2 regions of the Gulosibacter sp. ACHW.36C genome follow, and region 1 is predicted to be linked to the other one. Evidence: riboswitches for the same ligand, from Rfam matches in the RefSeq annotation. Region 1 holds a riboswitch; the other holds the start of a gene.
What was found. A riboswitch is a leader RNA that binds a small molecule or an ion and turns the genes downstream of it on or off. The one in region 1 is predicted to bind thiamine pyrophosphate.
Positions count from the first base shown of each region.

Region 2: another riboswitch for thiamine pyrophosphate. It lies ahead of M3M28_RS03270 (thiamine ABC transporter substrate-binding protein); the one in region 1 lies ahead of thiM (hydroxyethylthiazole kinase).

Region 1 covers NZ_CP097160.1:2,020,383-2,030,383, reverse strand. The annotation lists gene M3M28_RS09365 (3-oxoacyl-ACP reductase) at 1-675, opposite strand, end outside; gene thiE (thiamine phosphate synthase) at 672-1,424, opposite strand; gene thiM (hydroxyethylthiazole kinase) at 1,421-2,335, opposite strand; TPP riboswitch at 2,410-2,504, opposite strand; ZMP/ZTP riboswitch at 2,592-2,673, shown strand; gene glyA (serine hydroxymethyltransferase) at 2,718-3,992, shown strand; gene M3M28_RS09345 (bifunctional methylenetetrahydrofolate dehydrogenase/methenyltetrahydrofolate cyclohydrolase) at 3,989-4,867, shown strand; gene M3M28_RS09340 (IS30 family transposase) at 5,190-6,158, shown strand; gene M3M28_RS09335 (galactokinase) at 6,257-7,456, opposite strand; gene M3M28_RS09330 (NUDIX domain-containing protein) at 7,515-8,381, opposite strand; gene M3M28_RS09325 (hypothetical protein) at 8,523-8,984, shown strand; gene M3M28_RS09320 (transcriptional regulator) at 8,974-9,288, shown strand; gene M3M28_RS09315 (zinc-dependent alcohol dehydrogenase family protein) at 9,569-10,001, shown strand, end outside.
Region 2 covers NZ_CP097160.1:728,034-738,034, reverse strand. The annotation lists gene M3M28_RS03280 (ABC transporter ATP-binding protein) at 1-464, opposite strand, end outside; gene M3M28_RS03275 (ABC transporter permease) at 461-2,104, opposite strand; gene M3M28_RS03270 (thiamine ABC transporter substrate-binding protein) at 2,091-3,143, opposite strand; TPP riboswitch at 3,192-3,295, opposite strand; gene gdhA (NADP-specific glutamate dehydrogenase) at 3,333-4,679, opposite strand; gene M3M28_RS03260 (hypothetical protein) at 4,729-5,466, opposite strand; gene M3M28_RS03255 (acyl-CoA thioesterase) at 5,463-5,999, opposite strand; gene ettA (energy-dependent translational throttle protein EttA) at 5,999-7,681, opposite strand; gene M3M28_RS03245 (DUF6993 domain-containing protein) at 7,696-8,157, opposite strand; gene M3M28_RS03240 (acyl-CoA dehydrogenase family protein) at 8,274-8,768, opposite strand; gene M3M28_RS03235 (acyl-CoA dehydrogenase family protein) at 8,671-9,525, opposite strand; gene M3M28_RS03230 (single-stranded DNA-binding protein) at 9,711-10,001, opposite strand, start outside.

The sequences.
Region 1 (10,001 bases):
CAGCGGGGTGCCCTGCGCGATCGCGTCGAACACCGCATCCGGCGTCGCGGCGCTCGCATCGGTGGTGCGCAGCAGGCCGCCGCTGATCATGTTCACGGTGATGCCGCGCGGCCCGAGGTCATCGGCGAAGGTGCGCGTGAGCGAGAGCAGCGCCGCCTTCGCGGCGGTGTAGTCGTGGTAGGGCACGACGGGGTACTGGAACAGGTTCGTGCCGATGTTGATGACGCGGCCCGAGCCCGCGCGGGCGAAGTGCGGGGCGGCCGCCTGAATCACGTTGAGCGCGCCGCGGATCGTGCCTGAGAACTGCGTGTCGAAGTCGGCGTAGTTGATGTCGTCGGCCTTCGCGCGGGCATCGCCGTTGAACGAGAAGTCGACGAGGGCGTTGTTGATGACCGTCGTGACGGGCGCGGCGAACGCGGTGTCGGCGGCGGCGAAGAGCTGCTCAACTTCGGTGCGGTCGCGCACGTCGGCGCGGGCGGCCACCACGCGCCCCGGATGCGCCGCCTTGAGCTGCGCGGCCGCCTCGCCGCTCTCGCGGTAGTTGACGACGACGCGGGCACCTTCGCGCACGAACGCCTCGGTGAGGGCGCGGCCGAGCCCGCGGGCGCCACCCGTGACGAGCACCGTCTGCTCGGCGAGGGGGAGGGCGGTGGTGGGTTCGCTGGTGATGGTCATGCGTGGGCCTTTCGGGTTGGGGTGGATGCGGTGTGCCAGGCCGCGGTGAGGCCGCGGGCGGTGAACGAGGGGTCGGGTGCTGCGCAGATTGCCGAGACGACGGCGATGGCGGCCGCACCGGCCTCGCGCAGCGGGGCGACGTCGTCGGCGTGGATGCCGCCGATCGCGACGGCGGGCAGCGGCGTGGCCGCGGCGAGTGCGGCGAAGCCGTCAACGCCGAGGGCGGGCGGATGGTCGGGTTTGGTCGAGGTCGGGCGGATCACGCCGATGCCGAGGTAGTCGACCGTGCCCGCCGGCAGCGCCGCGACGGCAGCGAGGTGGGCGGTGGTGTTTGCGGTGAGGCCGACGATGGCGTCGGCGCCGAGCGCGTCACGGGCCTCGTGCACGGCGGCGTCGCCCTGCCCGAGGTGCACGCCGTCGAGGCGGATGCCGAGCTTGCGCGCCGCTATCGCCACGTCGAGGCGGTCGTTGATGATGAGCGTCGCGCGGCCGTCGATCACCTCGGCGAGCCGCTCGAGGTCGCGCAGCTGGTCTTCGGCGCCGCGCCGCTTCTCGCGGTACTGCACCGTCGTGACGCCGCCCGCGACGGCCGCATCGACGGTCGCGAGCAGGCCGCGGTCGCCCGTGAGGTGGCGGTCGGTGACGAGGTAGATGCCGGTGATGGGCGCGGGCTGGCGACGGGGCGTGGACGCCGGATTCGGTTGCGTTAGCTTGGCGCCGACTGGCTCCCGTGGGCCTGCGGGGCTCATGCCGCGCCGCCCGAGGTGGCCTGGGCAGCGGCGAAGCCACCCGTTGCGGCCTGCGCGGTGGCGCTCTCGCCTGCAGGCTCCACCCGGATGCGCGTGCCCGCGGCCACCTCGCCCGCCGTGATGGCGGCGAGCGCGTCGAGCAGCTCGACCGCGAATGAGCCCGGCCCACCGGCCCGGGCGGCCGCCCGTTCGGCCGCGACGCCGTAGCTCACGTGGGCCGCGACGAGCGCATCCAGCGCCGAAATCTCACCCCGCACGGCGAGGAACGCCGCGACGATCGACCCGAGCGCGCAGCCGCCGCCGGTCACCTTGGTGAGCAGCGCATCCCCGCCCTCGACCCAGACGACCGAGCGGCCGTCGGTGATGAGATCCTCCTCGCCCGAGACCGCGACGACGGTGCCGAAGCGGGCCGCGAGCTCGACCGCCGCGGCCCGCGCGCTCGCGGCGGAGTCGGTCGACTCGACGCCGCGGCCGCCTGCCCCCGCGCCGGAGAGCGCGAGCACCTCCGAGGGGTTCCCGCGCACCGCGGTCGGCTGCTGGGCGACGAGCTCGGCCGCAAGCCGGGTGCGGATCGGCAGGGCGCCGATCGCGACCGGGTCGAGCACCCAGGGCGTGCCGGCGTCGCGCGCGCCCGCGACCGCCTCGGCGATCGCGCCGCGCTGCTCGGGCGTCGGCGTACCGAGATTCACGAGTAGTCCGCCGGCGACGCGGGCGAACAGGCCGGCCTCGCCGACGATGTCGACCATGGCTGGCGCCGCGCCGAGCGCGAGCAGGGCGTTCGCAGTAAACCCGGTGACGACATTGTTCGTGATGCTGTGCACGAGTGGGGCGGATGCCCGCACGCGGCCGAGCAGTTCGGCGACGGTGTCGGGCGTGGTCGCGTCGATGGTCGACGCGGTGAGAGGTGGCATGGCGACATTCCCTTCATCGGCGAAGGGCGCGGCGCGTCACGGCCTGGCCGCGCGCGGCGAGGCCGACGGCGGAACAGCAGCGAATTGGACGATCCCTTCGCCAGTACTAACTGGATCAGGTTCGACGGGTGTGATCTCAGCCGATCGCTCGGCACCCCGTGTCACTGCGGCCACCCTAGCGCACGGCCGGGCCGCGCATCCGGCCCACGACTTTCTGCGACGCACGCAGCTATCAGTACCGCGCATCCGTTTAGACTGGCGGAGTCGCGACTGGCGTCAGATGGGTCACCATCGGGGAGCGGCATCCGGAGCACGAGCCGCACGCCTGGGCTCGCCGACACGAACGACCGATTCGATTCCGCGAATCAGCGAAGGAGTCCCAGTGTCCGAATACCAGAACCTGCCACTTTCTGAAGTCGACCCCGAGATCGAGCAGGTGCTCAAGAACGAGCTCGACCGCCAGCGCAACACGCTCGAGATGATCGCGAGTGAGAACTTTGTGCCCCGCTCGGTGCTCGAGGCCGTCGGCAGCGTGCTCACGAACAAGTACGCCGAGGGGTACCCCGGCCGCCGCTACTACGGCGGCTGCGAGGCCGTCGACGTCGCCGAAGACCTCGCACGCGACCGCGCGAAGGAGCTCTTCGGCGCCGCCTACGCGAACGTGCAGCCCCACTCGGGCGCGAGCGCGAACGCCGCGGTGCTGCACGCGCTCGCGAAGCCTGGCGACACCATCCTCGGCCTCTCGCTCGACCACGGCGGCCACCTCACGCACGGCATGAAGATCAACTTCTCGGGTCGCCTCTACGACGTGGTGGCCTACGGCGTTGACTTCTCGACCGGCCGCATCAACATGGAGCAGGTGCGCGAGCTCGCGCTCGAGCACAAGCCGAAGGTGATCATCGCTGGTTGGTCGGCCTACCCGCGCCAGCTCGACTTCGAGCAGTTCCGCGCGATCGCCGACGAGGTTGGCGCGTACCTCTGGGTCGACATGGCGCACTTCGCTGGCCTCGTGGCCGCGGGCCTGCACCCGAACCCGGTGCCGCACGCCCACGTTGTCTCGTCGACCGTGCACAAGACCATCGGCGGCCCCCGCTCGGGCTTCATTCTTACGAACGACGCCGACCTCTCGAAGAAGATCAACTCGGCCGTGTTCCCGGGCCAGCAGGGTGGCCCGCTCATGCACGTGGTCGCCGGTAAGGCCGTCGCGTTCAAGCTCGCGCAGACTGAGGAGTTCAAGGACCGCCAGGCCCGCACCCTCCGCGGCGCGCAGATTCTCGCCGAGCGCCTGCTGCAGGACGACGTGAAGGAGGCCGGCGTCGCCCTGACCACCGGCGGCACCGAGGTGCACCTCGTGCTCGTCGACCTACGCGACGCGCCGATCGACGGCCAGCAGGCCGAAGACCTCCTGCACGAGGTTGGCATCACCGTGAACCGCAACTCGGTGCCCGACGACCCGCGCCCGCCGATGGTGACCTCGGGCCTGCGCATCGGCACGCCGGCGCTCGCGACCCGTGGCTTCGGCGACGAGGAGTTCCGCGAGGTAGCCGACGTCATCGCCGAGGCGCTCAAGCCCGAGCCGAACATCGAGTCGCTCCGCGCACGCACCAAGGTGCTCGCCGACAAGTTCCCGCTCTACCCGGGCCTGGTGTACGCATGACGGCAGTTCGCCTCGACGGCAAGGCCGCGGCGGCAGCGATCAAGGCCGAGCTCGCCGAGCGCGTGAGTGCGCTGCGCGAGCGCGGCATCGTGCCGGGGCTCGGCACGGTGCTCGTGGGCGAAGACCCGGGCTCGAAGCTCTACGTCGCGGGCAAGCACCGCGACTGTGCCGAGGTCGGCATCGAGTCGATTCAGGTTGAGCTGCCCGCCACGGCGACGCAGGAGGAGGTGGCCGCGGCCCTCGACGAGCTCAATGCGAACCCGGCGTGCACCGGCTACATCCTGCAGCTGCCGCTGCCGAAGCACCTCGAGCAGGATGCGCTGATCGAGCGCATCGACCCGGCCAAGGACGCGGACGGGCTGCACCCGACGAACCTCGGCCGGCTCGTGCTCAACGTGCGCGAGGAGATCACCACCCCGCTGCCGTGCACGCCGCGGGGCTGTGTCGAGCTGTTGCAGCGCAACGGCTACTCGCTCGACGGCAAGCACGTCGTCGTCGTGGGCCGCGGCGTGACGGTGGGGCGGCCGATCGGCGCCCTGCTGACGCGGCGCGACCTCAACGCGACCGTGACGCTGACGCACACCGGCACGCAGAACATCGCCGAGATCGCCCGCACTGCCGACGTGATCGTCGCCGCGACCGGCGCCGCGCACCTCGTGAAGCCTGACTGGGTGAAGCCGGGCGCCGCGGTGCTCGACGTGGGCGTCTCGCGGGTCACCGACCCCGAGACGGGCAAGTCGAAGGTGTACGGTGACGTCGACCCGGCGGTCGCCGAGGTCGCGGGCTACCTGTCGCCCAACCCCGGCGGCGTCGGCCCGATGACGCGAGCGCTCCTGCTCGCGAACGTCGTAGAAACCGCCGAACGCGCCGCCTAAAGCTGAGCAGTTGAGTGGTCGTTTTTTGTAGTTTTGGCGCCGGTGGATTCATACGGTCGTTGCAACATGAGGAGGATGTTGCATGCCGAAGAATCCCCACGGGAACCGATACAAGCAGGCCGTTCGGGACCAGTTCGTTGACCTGATCTGCAAGGACGGGTTGCCGCCCGCCAGGGCGGCAACCCGTCTCGGCATCGGGTCAGGCACTGCGGCCAGGTGGCGACGGAAGTATGTCGGAATGACCGCGTTCGAACTCCGCCACCACACCCCAATCACTATCGATCAAGAACACATCGGACGCGGCCTCACGTTCGAAGAACGCGTGCTCATCCAGGCCGGGATCCGTGACCAATGGACCCAATCCCGCATCGCGGCAGAGATCGGCCGGGACCGGTCCGTGGTCTGCCGCGAACTGCACCGCAACACCCACGCAGACGGCCAGTACTCGGCCGCGGCCGCGCACCTGAACGCCCGCCACCGACGACGTCGGCCAAAACCCCCGATCCTGTGCCGCGAGGACACCGCTCCGTTACGCGGGTTCATCGAAGACGCGATGGATGTGGGCTGGTCCCCGAAACTCATCGCGGACATGTTGCGCCGGGAACCCGACGCCACAATGGGGCGTGTGAGCCACGAAACGATCTACCGCGCCCTGTACGTCCAAACCCGGGGCGGGCTGCGGCAAGACCTGGCAAAACAGCTATCCCTGGGGCGTAGCCAACGCAAACCCCAGGGCACGACCGAGCGGCGGGGCCGGTCAATCTACCAGGATGCGTTCACGATCAGTGAGCGCCCGCCCGAGGTCGAAGACCGCGCCATCCCCGGGCATTGGGAAGGCGACCTCATCGTCGGGCCGGGGAGTAAGTCCGCGATTGGCACGCTCGTGGAACGCGCGACCCGGTTCGTGATCCTGCTCCACCTCCCCGACGGGCACACCGCGAACCAGGTCGCGACGCAAATGATCCAACAAATGCGCCAACTCCCAGAACAACTACGGCAATCGATCACCTGGGACCGCGGCACCGAATTAGCGGAGTACCGGCGCATCCAAACCGAACTCGTGGACGCCGTGTACTTCGCCGACCCCCACTCGCCCTGGCAGCGCGGATCGAACGAGAACACGAACCGACTGCTGCGGCACTGGTTCAAAAAGGGCACCGACCTGCCCGGGCACACGCAACAGGACCTGGACGAGGTCGCACGCAAACTCAACACACGACCCCGCCCAACCCTGGACTACGACACCCCAGCCAAGCGCCTCAACCAGATCCTTGTTGCATCCACCAGTTGACAATGCCGCCGCCAAAACTACAAAAAACGACCACTCAACTGCTTCGGCGACAGGACGAGGGGGTGCCTCGGTGGGGCTGCCGGGGTGGGAGCTTCCGGTTAGAGATCGCGGCGGGGGCCGTCGGCCGATGAGGTCGTGACGACCTCGAGGCCGCTCCAGCCGAACTCGGCGAAGGCCTCGTTGAGGTTGTTGCGGAACTCGTCGACGCGGTCGAGCGGAATCAGCACGAAGACCGTGCCGCCGAAGCCCGAACCCGTCATGCGCGCGCCGAGCGCGCCATTCGCGAGCGCGAGCTCGCTGATGAGGTCAATGCGCTGCGTCGACGCCCCGAAGTCCTCGCGCAGCGACTGCTGCGAGGCGTTGAAGATCGGCCCGGTGTGGGCTGCGCCGTCGGTGCGCAGCACCCGCGTGATGTCGAGCACGCGCTGCATTTCGGTGAGCACGTACGCCGCGCGCTTGCGGTCGACCGGGTCGAGGTTCGTCGCGGCTTCAAAGTCCTCGAACTTCACCTCGCGCAGGTACTGGCAGCCAAGCGCCTTCGCGACCCGGTCGCAGGCGTCATGCCGGTCGGTGACGATGCCCTCCCAGTTGCGGTGGTTCTCGCCCGAGTGCACGAGCAGTTGCGCGAGGCCAAGCTCGGCCAGCGGCGGGGCATCGAGCAGCGTCACGTCGTTACCGCGCGCGTCGAAGAAGACGTCCTTGTCTGCCTCGGCGCTGAGGCAAACGATGTGGTCGGCAAGGCCGGCGGATGCGCCGACATAGTCGTTCTCGACGCGGTAGCCGAGCCGCGCGAGCCGCTGCGTGTCGAGCTCGAAGCCCCACAGCGCGTTGATCGCGAGCGAGATCGCGCCGCAGATCGACGCGCTCGAGGCGAGGCCGCCGCCGATGGGCAGGTCGGTCGTAATAAAGAGGTCGAGTCCGGTCGGCTCGAGCGCCGCATCCTCGTCGCCATCGACGAGCTCGGAGTTGAACATCTGAATGTGCTCGAGCCCCGCCCAGATCGTGCCGAGGGGATAATCGAACCAGTTGTGCTCGGCCGGCGGCACGAGCTGCTCGAGCGTCGTCTCGATGACGTCGGAGGCGAGGTCGGTGCGCACCCGCACGAGCGAGTCGTCGCGCCTCGACATGGCGACCGCCGAGCGCCGCTCGGTCGCGTGCGCGAGCGTGAGCCCGTCCTCGATGTCGGTGTGGTCGCCCATGATGCTCACGCGGCCAGGTACCGACCAGACGCCCTCGGGCTGAGCCCCGTACGCGGCGGCGAATTGTTCGGCAACGAGTCGGCTCGTGTCTCGAATCATCAGTCTTCCCGGGGTACGCGGTCAGGGCATGCGCGAGCAAAACGTCGGCACCTCGACTCTACGACGATTTGCTGAGCCCAATCGCAGACCTGAATGCGCCGGCGCCGATGGTGCGGGCTCCGAGCGCCTCGGCGCGGGCCCGCAGCTCGCGGTCGCTCGTCACCACGAGCGTCGTCGCACCCGGCTCAATTGCGGCAACGACCTCGTCATCGCCTGAGCCGGCAGCGGCGCGGATGCGCACCCCGGGTTCGGATGCGCAGGCCTCGGCCACGGGTCGGGCCGCACCCTCGACAACGAACGTGACGCGCGGCCAGGCGGTCGCAACGTCGAGCCCGAACAGCGACGCAGGGCAGCCGTCGGCGGCAATGGGGGAGATCTCCGCAACGACGCGCCGGGCCCCACCGGTGCGATCCTTCCACCAGCCGTCGGGCCGCGAGCCCATGACGTTCGCGACGTCGACGATGATCTCGACCCGGGCATCCAGCAGCGGCCGCAGCGTCGGCCAGGCGCGGGCAAAGCCGGGATGCAGGCGGAGCCGCTCGAGCTCGTTGACGGCCACCCAGGCGAGCTGGTGCGACTCGTTGTCGTTCATGTGCGCCTCGAACGGCGTCGTCACCCGCGCGATGACGGTCGTGTACTGCCAGAAGCCGAGGTCGCGCACGTAGGTGAAGCGCGGGCACACCGCATCCTGCGGCACCGCCGCCTCTTCGAACGACTCGCGCAGCGCCGCCTGCACCGGCGTCTCGTCGAGATTCCGCGCGCCGCCGGGGATGCCCCAGGTATCGCCGTAGTGGCTCCAGGGTGCGCGGTGTTGCAGCAGGATGCCCCGGTCGGGATCGTGCGCGACAAGTCCGGCCGCGCCAAACAGCCCCCACATTCGGGTGCCGTCGGGGCCCTCCGCCCATCCGTCGCCGGAATTACTCACCCGGGCAGTCTACGAGGATGCCCTGGGCTCGGCGTGGCGGGCGACTCGCGGGGTCATGCGCTCGGCACTCACTTAACGCCCAGGAAAGTCAATTGACTTAACCGTGTGGAATGTGATTCTCTTAACCACATGGAAAGCAACATGGCCCCGCATAACGAAGAGAACTTTTCGGCCGCCGATGCCCTGCAGCAGATCGACTCCGATCGGGCTTCCTACAGCGAGCGCATGAAGACGCCCCGCTGGTATTACCCCGTGCTCTCGATTGCGGCCGCCCTCGTCGTGGCCGCGCCCGCACTGATTCACGCGGGCGGCTGGAACCTTGTCGTGCTCGCCGTGAGCCTCGCGATCAGCGTCTCGCTCATCTTCATTTATCGAAAGCGCACCGGTGTGTCCAGCACGAAGCCGTACGGCCCCCGTAGCTGGACGGTGCTGATCGTCATGATGGCGCTGCTGATCATGTGCATGGTGGTGGCAGGAGCGCTCGGGGGCGAGGGACTCAGCCTCTGGGTCTTCGCCCCGATGCTCGCCGCCATCGTCGTGTTCTGCGTCGGCGGGCCGATCTACGACCGCGTCTCGATTGCGGAGTACAACAGTGTCCGTTAATCCCGCGTTCCACGACGAAATCCACGCGCCGAACCGGCTGCGCATCCTGAGCCTGCTGCGGCCGCTCGAGGGTGCCGAGTTCACGGCGGTGCAGGAAGCGCTCGATCTCTCCGATGCGAACCTCTCGAAGACGATCAAGACGCTCGTCGAGCTGCAGTACGTCACGACGAGCAAGCTCGCGACGAGCGAGCGCGACCGCCGCCGTCGCACCTCGGTGCGCATCACGCAGCTCGGCGCAAAGACCTTCGACGAGCACGTCGCCGCGCTACGTGAGCTGGTCGCTGGCGCCGAGCTGCCGAGCTAGCAGCGCGCGGCGAGCCCAGAGCTGGGCCCCGTCGATCCCCCGATCCCACGCGGCTGCCGTGCCCTGATCTGGGTGGGGCTTGCTACGCACGCCGGTGTCGCCGGAGCGCGACGAGCTCGGCGCTGTGTGAGGATCCTTGCCGCGGTTTTCTCACTTCTCTGCGATTTTCCAACAGCGATGCGGTTTCCTAGTGAAGCCATAGTTCTCGACCACCGACGTGGTCTTGTGGCGGAGTCGCGGTTTTCTACCAGCGATGCGACTCTCCATCGAAGGAGCAAGAATGCGAGCAGTGATGATGTACGCGCCCGGCGACGTTCGGGTTGATGAAGTCGCCAAGCCGACGATCGAGGCGCCGACCGACGCCGTCATTCGCGTGACCGCGACCTGCGTGTGTGGCTCTGACCTTTGGCCGTACCGCGGCGCGCAGCCGGTGAATGGGCCGTCGCCGATGGGCCACGAGTACATCGGCGTGGTCGAGCAGGTCGGTGACGAGGTGCGGGAGGTCGCGGTCGGAGACTTCGTCGTCGGCTCGTTTGTCGCATCCGACAACACCTGCGAGATCTGCGAGGCGGGGTTCCAGTCGCGCTGTATCCACCAGGTGATGATGGGCGGCATCGGCACCCAGGCCGAGTTCGCGCGCATCCCGCTCGCCGACGGCACGCTCGTGAAGGTGCCCGGCGAGCCGACCGAGGCGCAGCTGCGCAGCCTGCTCG
Region 2 (10,001 bases), 1.3 Mb from region 1:
GGCGTCACCGCGAGCGAGCGCGCCAGAGCGACGCGCTGCGCCTGGCCGCCCGAAAGCGTCTGCACGGCGCGATCCTCGTAACCGGGCAGGTCAACGAGTTCGAGCATCTCCGCGACGCGCTCGCGGCGCTGCGCCTTCGGCATGCCCGCAACCTCGAGCCCATAGGCAAGGTTCTTCGCGACGGAACGATAGGGAAACAGCTGGCCGTCTTGAAACACCATGCCGCACCCACGTCGGTGCGTGGGCAGCTCGGTGACCAGTTCCCCGCGCATCCACACCTCACCCGCGCTGACGCGTTCGAGGCCCGCGATGCCGCGCAACAGCGACGACTTGCCGAGGCCGGATGCACCGAGCAGGGCAACGACCTCACCGTCGGCGACCGTGAGGTCAATATCGCGCACCGGCGTGCTGCCGTCGGGGTAGCGCACGGTCACGCCGCGCAGTTCGAGTGCCGGTTTGGTCACCAGGCACCTCCGATCGTGGTTCGGGCCGAGCGTGGGCGCAGGTATTCGCTGAGCAGCATCATGGTGCCGCAGATCACGGCGAGCAGCACCGACGCCGCAAGCGCCATGCCGTAGTTGTCGCCGCCTGGTCGGCCGAGCAGACGGGCAATGAGGATGGGCAGGGTCGCCCGCTCGGGTGAGGCGAGGAAGCTCGTGGCCCCGAACTCGCCGAGCGAGGTCGCGAACGCGAAGCCCGCGCCGATGCCGAGCGCCCGCGCGAGCACTGGCCCGTCGACAGTGCGCAGGATGCGCCAGGGCGTTGCGCCAAGGGTCGCGGCGGCGTCGCGGAGCCGTGGGTCGATCGCGCGCATCGCCGGCACGAGCGAGCGCACGACGAGCGGCAGGGCAACGACCGCCTGGGCGAGCGGCACGAGCGTGCCGGAGTGCGCAAGCTGCGGGGCGACGGCCTGGAGCGAGACGACATAGCCGAAGCCGAGCGTCACGGCCGAGACGCCGAGCGGCAGCATGATCGCGAGGTCGAGCACGCGCTGCCCGGCCGCTGCGGCACCGCGCACGCGCCGCGACAGGAGCAGGGCGAGGGGAATGCCGAAGAGCAGCGAGATCCAGGTGGCGTCGACCGCGGCCTGCAGCGAGTGTTGCAGGGCTTCAACCACGGTCACTCCCCCAGAGAAACCGTCGCCACTGCTCGAGAGCGCCGCGTAGTTGTGCAGGCTCCAGGCGCCGTCGACGCGCACCGAGCGGATGAGCAGGGTCGCGAGCGGCAGCAGTTCGAGGCCGAACACCGTGAACGCGGCGACGACCGCGGCCGGAACGTCGCCACGGCGCAGCGGGAGCTCGGGGTTGTCGCGCAGCTTGATGCGCGCCTCGGTGCGCCGGTTGAGCCGGGCCGACACCACGAGGGTCGCGACGACGATGAGCAGCTGCAGGGTCGAGAGCACCGCCGCGGTGCGAAGGTCGAGGAACACCGTGGTCTGGGTGTAAATCTCGGTCTCGAGCGTGCCGGGCGCTGGCGTGCCGAGCGTGAGCACGATGCCGAAGGCGGTCGAGCAGAACAACAGCACGAGGCACGCTGAGGCAACGATGGCCGGCATGAGCTGCGGCAGCGTGACGGTGCAGAACGCGCGCGTCGGCGACGCCCCGAGCGTGCGGGCCGCCTCGGCGAGGCGCGGGTCGAGGCCGCGCCAAAAGCTCCCCACCTGCCGAGCGACGACCGCGACGTTGAAGAATACTAGCGCGAGCACGACTGAAAACGTCGTGCCGTCGAGCCCGAGCCACCCGAGGGGGCCGGTCGACCCGAGCAGCGCCCGGAAGGCGACCCCGACCACCACGGTGGGCAGCACGAACGGCACGGTGATGAGGCCGCGCAGGAGCGCTCCACCGGGCACTCGGCGGCGATAGAGGATGCTCGCGGTCGGCACCCCCAGCACGACCGCGCCGAGCGCGGCGGCGAGGGCGAGGCCGACCGTGTTCGCGAGCAGCTGCCAGGTGCGGGCGCTGGCAAGCACCTCACCGTAGCCGGTGAGGTCAATGCCAGAGTCGCTCGAGATGCCCCGCCAGAGCATGCTGGCCACTGGCCAGCCAAAGAATATGGCGAGGAACGCGAGGACTACTGCGCCCGCAAGCCAGCTAGCTCGCCTCATACAGCGTGTTCCACTCCTCCAGCCAGGCGTCGCGGTTGGTGGCGACCTCGGCCGGGTCGAGGTCGAGCGGCTCCTCGACGAGGCTCGCGTGCTGCGCCCACTCGCTCGGCAGCTCGACCGCGTCGTCAACCGGGTACATGTACATCGACTCGGGCAGCGCCTGCTGGAAGTCTTCGCTCAGCATGAAGTCGATGAAGGCCTGCGCGCCGGTCGGGTTTTCGGCGCCCTTCGTGACGCCGGCGTACTCGACCTGGGTCGTGCAGCTCGCCTCGAGCACGCCCGTGGTGCCGCCCGATTCGGCCGGCGACGACGAGTAGCTCAGCACGAGCGGGAACTCGCCTTCACCCTCGGCGCCCGAGAAGTCGACATAGTAGACATCAGACCAGCTGCCTTCGACCTTGGCGCCGCCGTCGAGCAGCTGCTGCCAGTAGTCCTGCCAGCCGTCGCCGTACTCGGCGACGGTGGCGACGAGGAACGCGAGGCCGGGCGACGAGGTGAGTGGGTTCGTCACGGCGAGCAGCGGCGCGTACTCGTCGGTGGCGAGGTCGTCGAGCGTCGTCGGCTCGTCGACGCCATTCTCTTCGAACCATTCGTGGTCGATGTTGACGCAGACCTGTCCCTGGTCGATCGGCGTGAGCTCATCGCTGAGCGTGAGGGCGCCGGCGGATGCGGGCAGGTTTGGCGAGGTGTACGGCGCGAGCACGTCGGCGTCGATGACCGTCTGCGCCGAGTAGTTGTCGAGGCCGTAGACGCCGTCGACGCCCGGGGCGTCGCCCGCGAGCAGCAGCTGGCTCGTCACGACGCCGGCGTCGCCGGGCGAGGTGATGACGAGGTCGTAGCCGGTCGCCGACTCGAACTCGGCGATGAGCTCGTCGCTCACGTTGAACGAGTCGTGCGTGAGCATCGTCACGGTGCCCGAGGCCGACGAGCTCGGCTCGTTCGCCCCGGTACCGCCGACGAGCGTGCATCCGCTCAGCAGGAGTGCCGTCGCCGCGAGGGCCGCGGTCGAGGTGAGTCGGGTGGATGATCGACGTAGCATTGTGTCCTCCATTCGCATGGAGGGCATCCGCGCGCGATGTCGCGCCCGGATGGAGAGAACTCGACTTCCTTCGCCGGTACTAACCGGATCAGGTTCGAGGGTCTGCCAGTGTGGCACTCTCAGCGCCGCTCGGCGCTCCCCTGTCGTTGTCGTTCATCCTACCCGGCTGGCGGGCAGCGGCGAATCGGCCTAGACCAGGCCCTGCGCGATCATCGCGTCGACGACCTTGGTGACACCGGCGATGTTCGCGCCGAGCACGTAGTCACTCGGGGCGCCGTACTCCTGCGCGGTGGCGCGGCAGGTCTCGTGCACGTCGACCATGATCTCTTCGAGGCGGGTCTCGGTGTAGTCGAACGTCCAGCGGTCGCGCGAGGCGTTCTGCTGCATCTCGAGCGCGCTCGTGGCGACGCCACCGGCGTTCACGGCCTTCGCCGGGCCGAACAGCACGCCCTCGGTCTCGCGCATGAGCGAGGCGGCGTCGGCGGTGAGCGGCATGTTCGCGCCCTCGGCGACGACCTTGAGGCCGTTGTTGATGAGCGTCTGCGCCGCGTGCACGTCGAGCTCGTTCTGCGTGGCGCAGGGCAGCGCGACGTCGACGGGCACCTGCCACACGTCGTTGCGGTTCTCGTGGAACTCAACGCGGTTGCTGCGGCGGTCGGCGTACTCGCTGATGCGGCCGCGCTCCTCGAGCTTGATCTGCTTGAGCAGGTCGAGGTCGATGCCGTCGGGGTCGTAAATCGCACCCTTCGAGTCCGAAGCGGTCACGACGACCGCGCCGAGCTCCTGCGCCTTTTCGATCGCGTAGATCGCGACGTTGCCCGAGCCCGAGACCGAGACGCGCTTGCCCTCGAAGTCCTCGCCGCGCGTCGCGAGCATCTCGCGCGCGAAGAAGATCGTGCCGTAGCCGGTCGCTTCGGGGCGCACGAGCGAGCCGCCCCACGAGAGGCCCTTGCCCGTGAGCACGCCCGACTCGAAGCGGTTGGTGATGCGCTTGTACTGGCCGAACATGTAGCCGATCTCGCGCGTGCCGACGCCGATGTCGCCCGCGGGCACGTCGGTGTACTCGCCGATGTGGCGGTAGAGCTCGGTCATGAACGACTGGCAGAACGCCATGATGTCGCGGTCGCTGCGGCCGTGCGGGTCGAAGTCGCTGCCGCCCTTACCGCCGCCAATGGGCAGGCCGGTGAGCGAGTTCTTGAAGGTCTGCTCGAAGCCGAGGAACTTCACGATGCCGAGGTTGACCGTCGGGTGGAAGCGCAGACCGCCCTTGTACGGGCCGAGGGCCGAGTTGAACTCAACCCGGTACCCGCGGTTGATGTTGACGTTGCCCTTCGAGTCGATCCAGGGCACGCGGAAAATCACCTGACGCTCGGGCTCGCAGAGGCGGCGGATGACGTCCTGGTCGAGGTACTCCGGGTGCGTTTCGAGCACCGGCGCGAGTGAGTCGAGCACCTCGACCACTGCCTGATGGAACTCCGGCTCTCCGGCGTTGCGGGCGAGCACATCGTTCTTGAGCACCTCGATGGTGGCGTGCATTGCGGTCAAGGTGTGGATCCTCTCGGTTATCGTCCCTAGCCTTTGTAGCCTAGTGCGCGCTGGCGTAATTTCTGCGCCGCACGAGCACTTGGCCCGCCGCGAAGCCGAGGCGCCACCAGCCGGGCGCCGTCGAAAGTGTCCCAGTTTCTCCGGCGCGAAGGAACCCCAGCGCGTGCGCCGCGAAGGCCGCGCCGGCCGGCGGAAGCCGATCGGGCGCATCCTGATCAGCGATTTCGCTCGCCACCGCGTCGTCCGGCAGCATGCGCGTCCAAACATCGGTGCGCACCCGCTCGGCGAGTAATTGGCCGAGTTCGTTGCCGGTCGCCTGCGTGATTTCGGCGATGCCCGCATCCGCGACGCGCGTGAGCACGCCGGCGTCGAGGGACGTGACCCGGTGCCAGCCGCCGAGCGGCGGCCGCGTGCCGGTCCAGGCCTCGTGCAGCCGCTCGGGCGGCAGCGGGATGCTGCGGGCCTCCGCGTCGCTCTCTGGCTCGCGCGCGAGCCGGTCGAGCATGCCCCGCAACGGCACGATGGCGTCGAAGTAGCCGTCGAGCCGGTCGGACTCGTCGGCGCCGGTAACCTGCGCGCTCAGCGCGCGCACGCCGATGACGAGGGGCGAATCGGTGAGGATGCCCGCGGGCCGAAGCACCGGCACCCAGAGGGCAATGCCGGTTTCGGCGACCTGCTGGATGCGCACGCCCGAGTCCTCGATGCGGCCCGCGCGCCCGAGATAGGTCGCGAGGTCGGCGCGGGCAATGGGGTTGCCCAGCTGAAGGGTGGCTGTCATACCCGCAGCTTCTTGTCGGCGCGCAGCTCGACCCGGGGGCCGACGTACGGCCGCCAGGCAGCGCGTTCGGCCTCGGTCAGCCGGCGGGGCCGGCCGCTTGCCGCATCGATAAACACGATCGTGCTGCGCGCGACGGTGTAGAGCGTGCGCTCGGCGTCGCCGACGGGGCTCCACACCTCGTACGAGACCTCGGCCGAGGCCGCGCCGATCTCGCTGATCCACAGCGCGATGTCGAGGGGACGGTGCAGCTGCGGAATCGGCGCGCGGTACTCGATCGACTGCGCGGCAATGAGCGTGTTCGTGTCGGCGTCGGCGCCGGCGTTCACGACGCCGAGCGGCCTGGGTGGTTCGCCACTTTCCGGCGGAACCACCCAGAACGCCTGCACACGGGCCTCTTCGAGCAGCGTGAACATGGTCGCGTTGTTGACGTGACCGTAGCCGTCGAGGTCGCGCCAGCGCACCGGAATCGGCACGTGGTAGCGACGCTCGCCGTCGACGTCACCGCTCGACCAGCACTGGGCGCCGCTCGACATTAGTCGCGCGTGAGCTTGCGGTAGGTCACCCGCGACGGCTTGGCCGCCTCGGGACCGAGTCGCTCGACCTTGTTCGCCTCGTAGCCCTCGAAGTTGCCCTCGAACCAGTACCAGTTCGACGGGTTCTCCTCGGTGCCCTCGTAGGCGAGGATGTGCGTCGCGACGCGGTCGAGGAACCACCGGTCGTGGGTGATGACGACGGCGCAGCCGGGGAACTCGAGCAGCGCGTTCTCGAGGCTCGAGAGGGTCTCGACGTCGAGGTCGTTCGTCGGCTCGTCAAGCAGCAGCAGGTTGCCGCCCTGCTTGAGCGTGAGCGCGAGATTGAGACGGTTGCGCTCACCACCCGAGAGCACGCCGGCCTTCTTCTGCTGGTCGGGGCCCTTGAAGCCGAACGACGACGCGTAGGCACGCGACGGGATCTCGACCTGGCCGACCTGGATGTAGTCGAGACCGTCGGAGACGACCTCCCAGACCGACTTCTCGGAGTCGATGCCCGAGCGGCCCTGGTCGACGTATGAGATCTTGACGGTCTCGCCGATCTTGAGGTCGCCGCCATCGAGGGGTTCGAAGCCGACGATCGTCTTGAACAGCGTCGACTTACCGACACCGTTCGGGCCGATGATGCCGACGATGCCGTTGCGCGGCAGCGAGAACGAGAGGTGTTCGAAGAGCACTCGGTCGCCGAAGCCCTTCTTGAGATCCTTCGCCTCGATGATGATGTTGCCGAGGCGCGGCCCCGGCGGAATCTGGATCTCTTCGAAGTCGAGCTTGCGGGTGCGCTCGGCCTCGGCAGCCATCTCTTCGTAGCGCGCGAGACGCGCCTTCGACTTCGCCTGGCGACCCTTCGAGTTCGAGCGGACCCACTCGAGTTCTTCGGCAAGACGCTTCGCGAGCTTCGCATCCTTCTTGCCCTGAATCTGCAGGCGTTCCTGCTTCTTCTCGAGGTAGGTCGAGTAGTTGCCTTCGTAGGGGTAGAGGCGACCGCGGTCGACCTCGGCGATCCACTGGGCGACGTGGTCGAGGAAGTACCGGTCGTGCGTCACGGCGATGACGGCGCCGGGGTACTTCTGCAGGTGCTGCTCGAGCCAGAGCACGCTCTCGGCGTCGAGGTGGTTGGTGGGCTCGTCGAGGAGCAGGAGGTCGGGCTTCTCGAGCAGGAGCTTGCACAGCGCGACGCGGCGACGCTCACCACCCGAGAGGTTGGTGACGGGCTCGTCGGCGGGCGGGCAGCGCAGTGCATCCATCGCCTGCTCGAGCTGGTTGTCGAGGTCCCACGCGTCGGCCGCGTCGATCTCGGTCTGCAGCGAGCCCATTTCTTCCATGAGCGCGTCGAAGTCGGCGTCGGGGTTGGCCATCTCGGCCGAGATCTCGTTGAAGCGGTCGAGCTTCGCCTTGATGGCGCCGACACCCTCTTCGACGTTCTCGCGGACGGTCTTTTCCTCGTTCAGCGGCGGCTCCTGCAACAGGATGCCGACGGTGAAGCCCGGCGTGAGCTTCGCGTCGCCGTTCGAGGGCTCGTCGAGCCCGGCCATGATCTTGAGGATGGTGGACTTACCGGCACCGTTGGGACCAACCATGCCGATCTTGGCGCCGGGGAAGAAGGACATGGTCACGTCGTCGAGGATGAGCTTGTCGCCCACCTTCTTGCGAGCGCGGACCATTTGATAGATGTACTCGGCCATATGTTCCAGTCTACTTACCAGTCGATGTCTTGCGTCTTACCGATGAGGCACTTGCCGGTGCTCATGGGCTCGGCAACCATCGAGGCGTACCCCTTGCTGCTGCGCTGCCCAATGAGGCACTGGTCGTCGGGCATCTTGACCGACACGATGATGTAGTCGGCGTCGAGGTCGATGGTGGTCTTGTCGAACGTGACCTCCATCTTCGACTTGTCGAAGCCCGCATCCGCGAGGGTGTCGACGAAGTCGTGCGAGCTCGCCTTGTCGTTGTCGGCGAGCATGTCCTCGAGCGTCGCGTCGAAGTAGGCCTTGTTCGCCTCGGCTCCACCGTTCGGGTCAAACGTCGGCTCGGCGCTCTGCGTCGCCTGCGTCTCGTTCGGTTCGGGTTCGGCATTGCTGGCACAACCCGCGAGGAGGGCGGTCGCTGCCGCCGCGGTCACAAGCAGGCGGATCAGGCCGGGCGTACGAGACGTGCGCACTCGCATCCTTTCAACGACTCTCTGGAGGCGATGGCCGGGAAGCGGCCATGACGCACCCACACTACTGGAGCGTCATGGCCGCCACCTCTGTTGCGCCGCTGCCCGTTTGCTTGGTCTCAGCTGTACCAGGTCGGCTGCGGGATCTCGTTGACGAGGACATACATGCCGACTTCGTGCTTCTTGTAGGGGACGGGGTCGTGCAGGCTGTGGGTGCGGAGGTTGCGCCAGTAGATGTCGAGCCCCACCTTGTTCGCGCTGGCGCGGGCGCCGGTGAGCTCGAAGATCTTGGTGGCGACCTCGAGGCCGTCCTCGATGATGCGCAGCTTGCCCGCGGCGATGCGCACGGCCACCTCGCCGCGAGCGCGCTCGGTGAGCTGTTCGCGTGGTGCGTGCAGGATCTCGCTAATCTCGTGGTCGATCTGGTCGATCAGCGCGGCATCGGCCCAGAGCTTGGAGGCGAGCTCGCCGTACCCCTCGAGGACGTAGAACTCCTCGACGCCACGCTGCTTGTGCTCACCGCCGAACGGCCACGCGCGCGTGTTCTCGCGGGTGTAGGCCGCGGCCGTCTCGAGCGCGCCCTCGGCGATGCCGAGATAGAAGTTGTTGAACACGGACTGGAGTGCCGGGACGTTGAGGGTGTTGTACACCAGCGGCTGGAACTCCTTGTCGACGAAGCCCGCGGCCCCCGGCCCAGTCGACGCGCACGTCGTTGATATCGACGGAGCCAGATTCGGTGAGCCGCTGACCGAGGTTGTCCCAGTCACCCGCAAACACGATGCCGTCCTGCGCTGTGGGCACAATGGCAAAAATGTGCGTCTCGGTGTCCTGAAGCACGCCTTCGAGCACGGTGAGGTCGGCGACGCGGCCACCCGTTGAGAACGACTTGTGGCCGCTGAAGACGAGTTCGTTCCCGTCTTCGACGATCGTGAGATCGCTGTCACGGGGATTGACGGCGCCCCCGAAGAAGAAGTTGTTGGTGGTGTAGAGCTCCTCGACCGCCGCGATTTGGCCCTCGGTGCCGACGAGCCGCACGGCCCACGCCCAGAGGTAGTGGTAGCCGAGGAGTTGACCGATGGAACCGTCGGCGCGGGCGATGATGCGCACAATTTTCAGCACGGTTTCCCACTGCAAACCGGCACCGCCATGCTCCTGCGGGCCGAGCACCGTGACGAGGCCCGCGCCCTTCAGGAGTTCGACCTCGGCGTGAGGTGCGGCGCCGATGCGGTCACGCTCGAGGGCGTCGGCGGCGAGAATATCGGCGACCTCCTGCGCGCGGGCGAGCCAATCCGCGTCGGTGGCAGGACGCGGGGCATCCTGCCACCGGTTCAGCAGTTGGTCTGGGGCGGAGGTCAGCGTGGTGTCAGACATGGTGGTGGCGCTCTCTTTCTGTTGGCGGCGTCACCTCGCGCGGGTTGCGGAGGCAACTGCCACCGAACTTCGCAGCGCTCCGGCGTCGCGGGCAACGGCGCAACGCCAAATGGTCGTACGTTGACGCCGCGTTACCGCCGTGCGTCAGTTGGTCGTCACATTGCGCAACCAGCGCCATGACCGACTCAGAACGTCGGCTCGACCTTGGCGTCGGCAAGATTCGCCCACGCCGGCTGCGCCCCGGCAGGCTCGGGCTCGCTCGCCGAGGGGGTCTCGATCTGCTGCGGCTTGGGTCGCTGTGCGTAGGCGAGGTCGCGGCCGACGTGCGAGGCAATGACCTCGATGCCGTTGCCGGTCGAGCCGTCAGAACGCTCGAATGTCGTCACGCGCTGCTTGCCGGTGAGAATGACGCGCTGGCCCTTGTCGAGCGCCTCGCTGGCGTTGTTCGCGAGCTTGCCGAAGGCGGTGACCGAGTA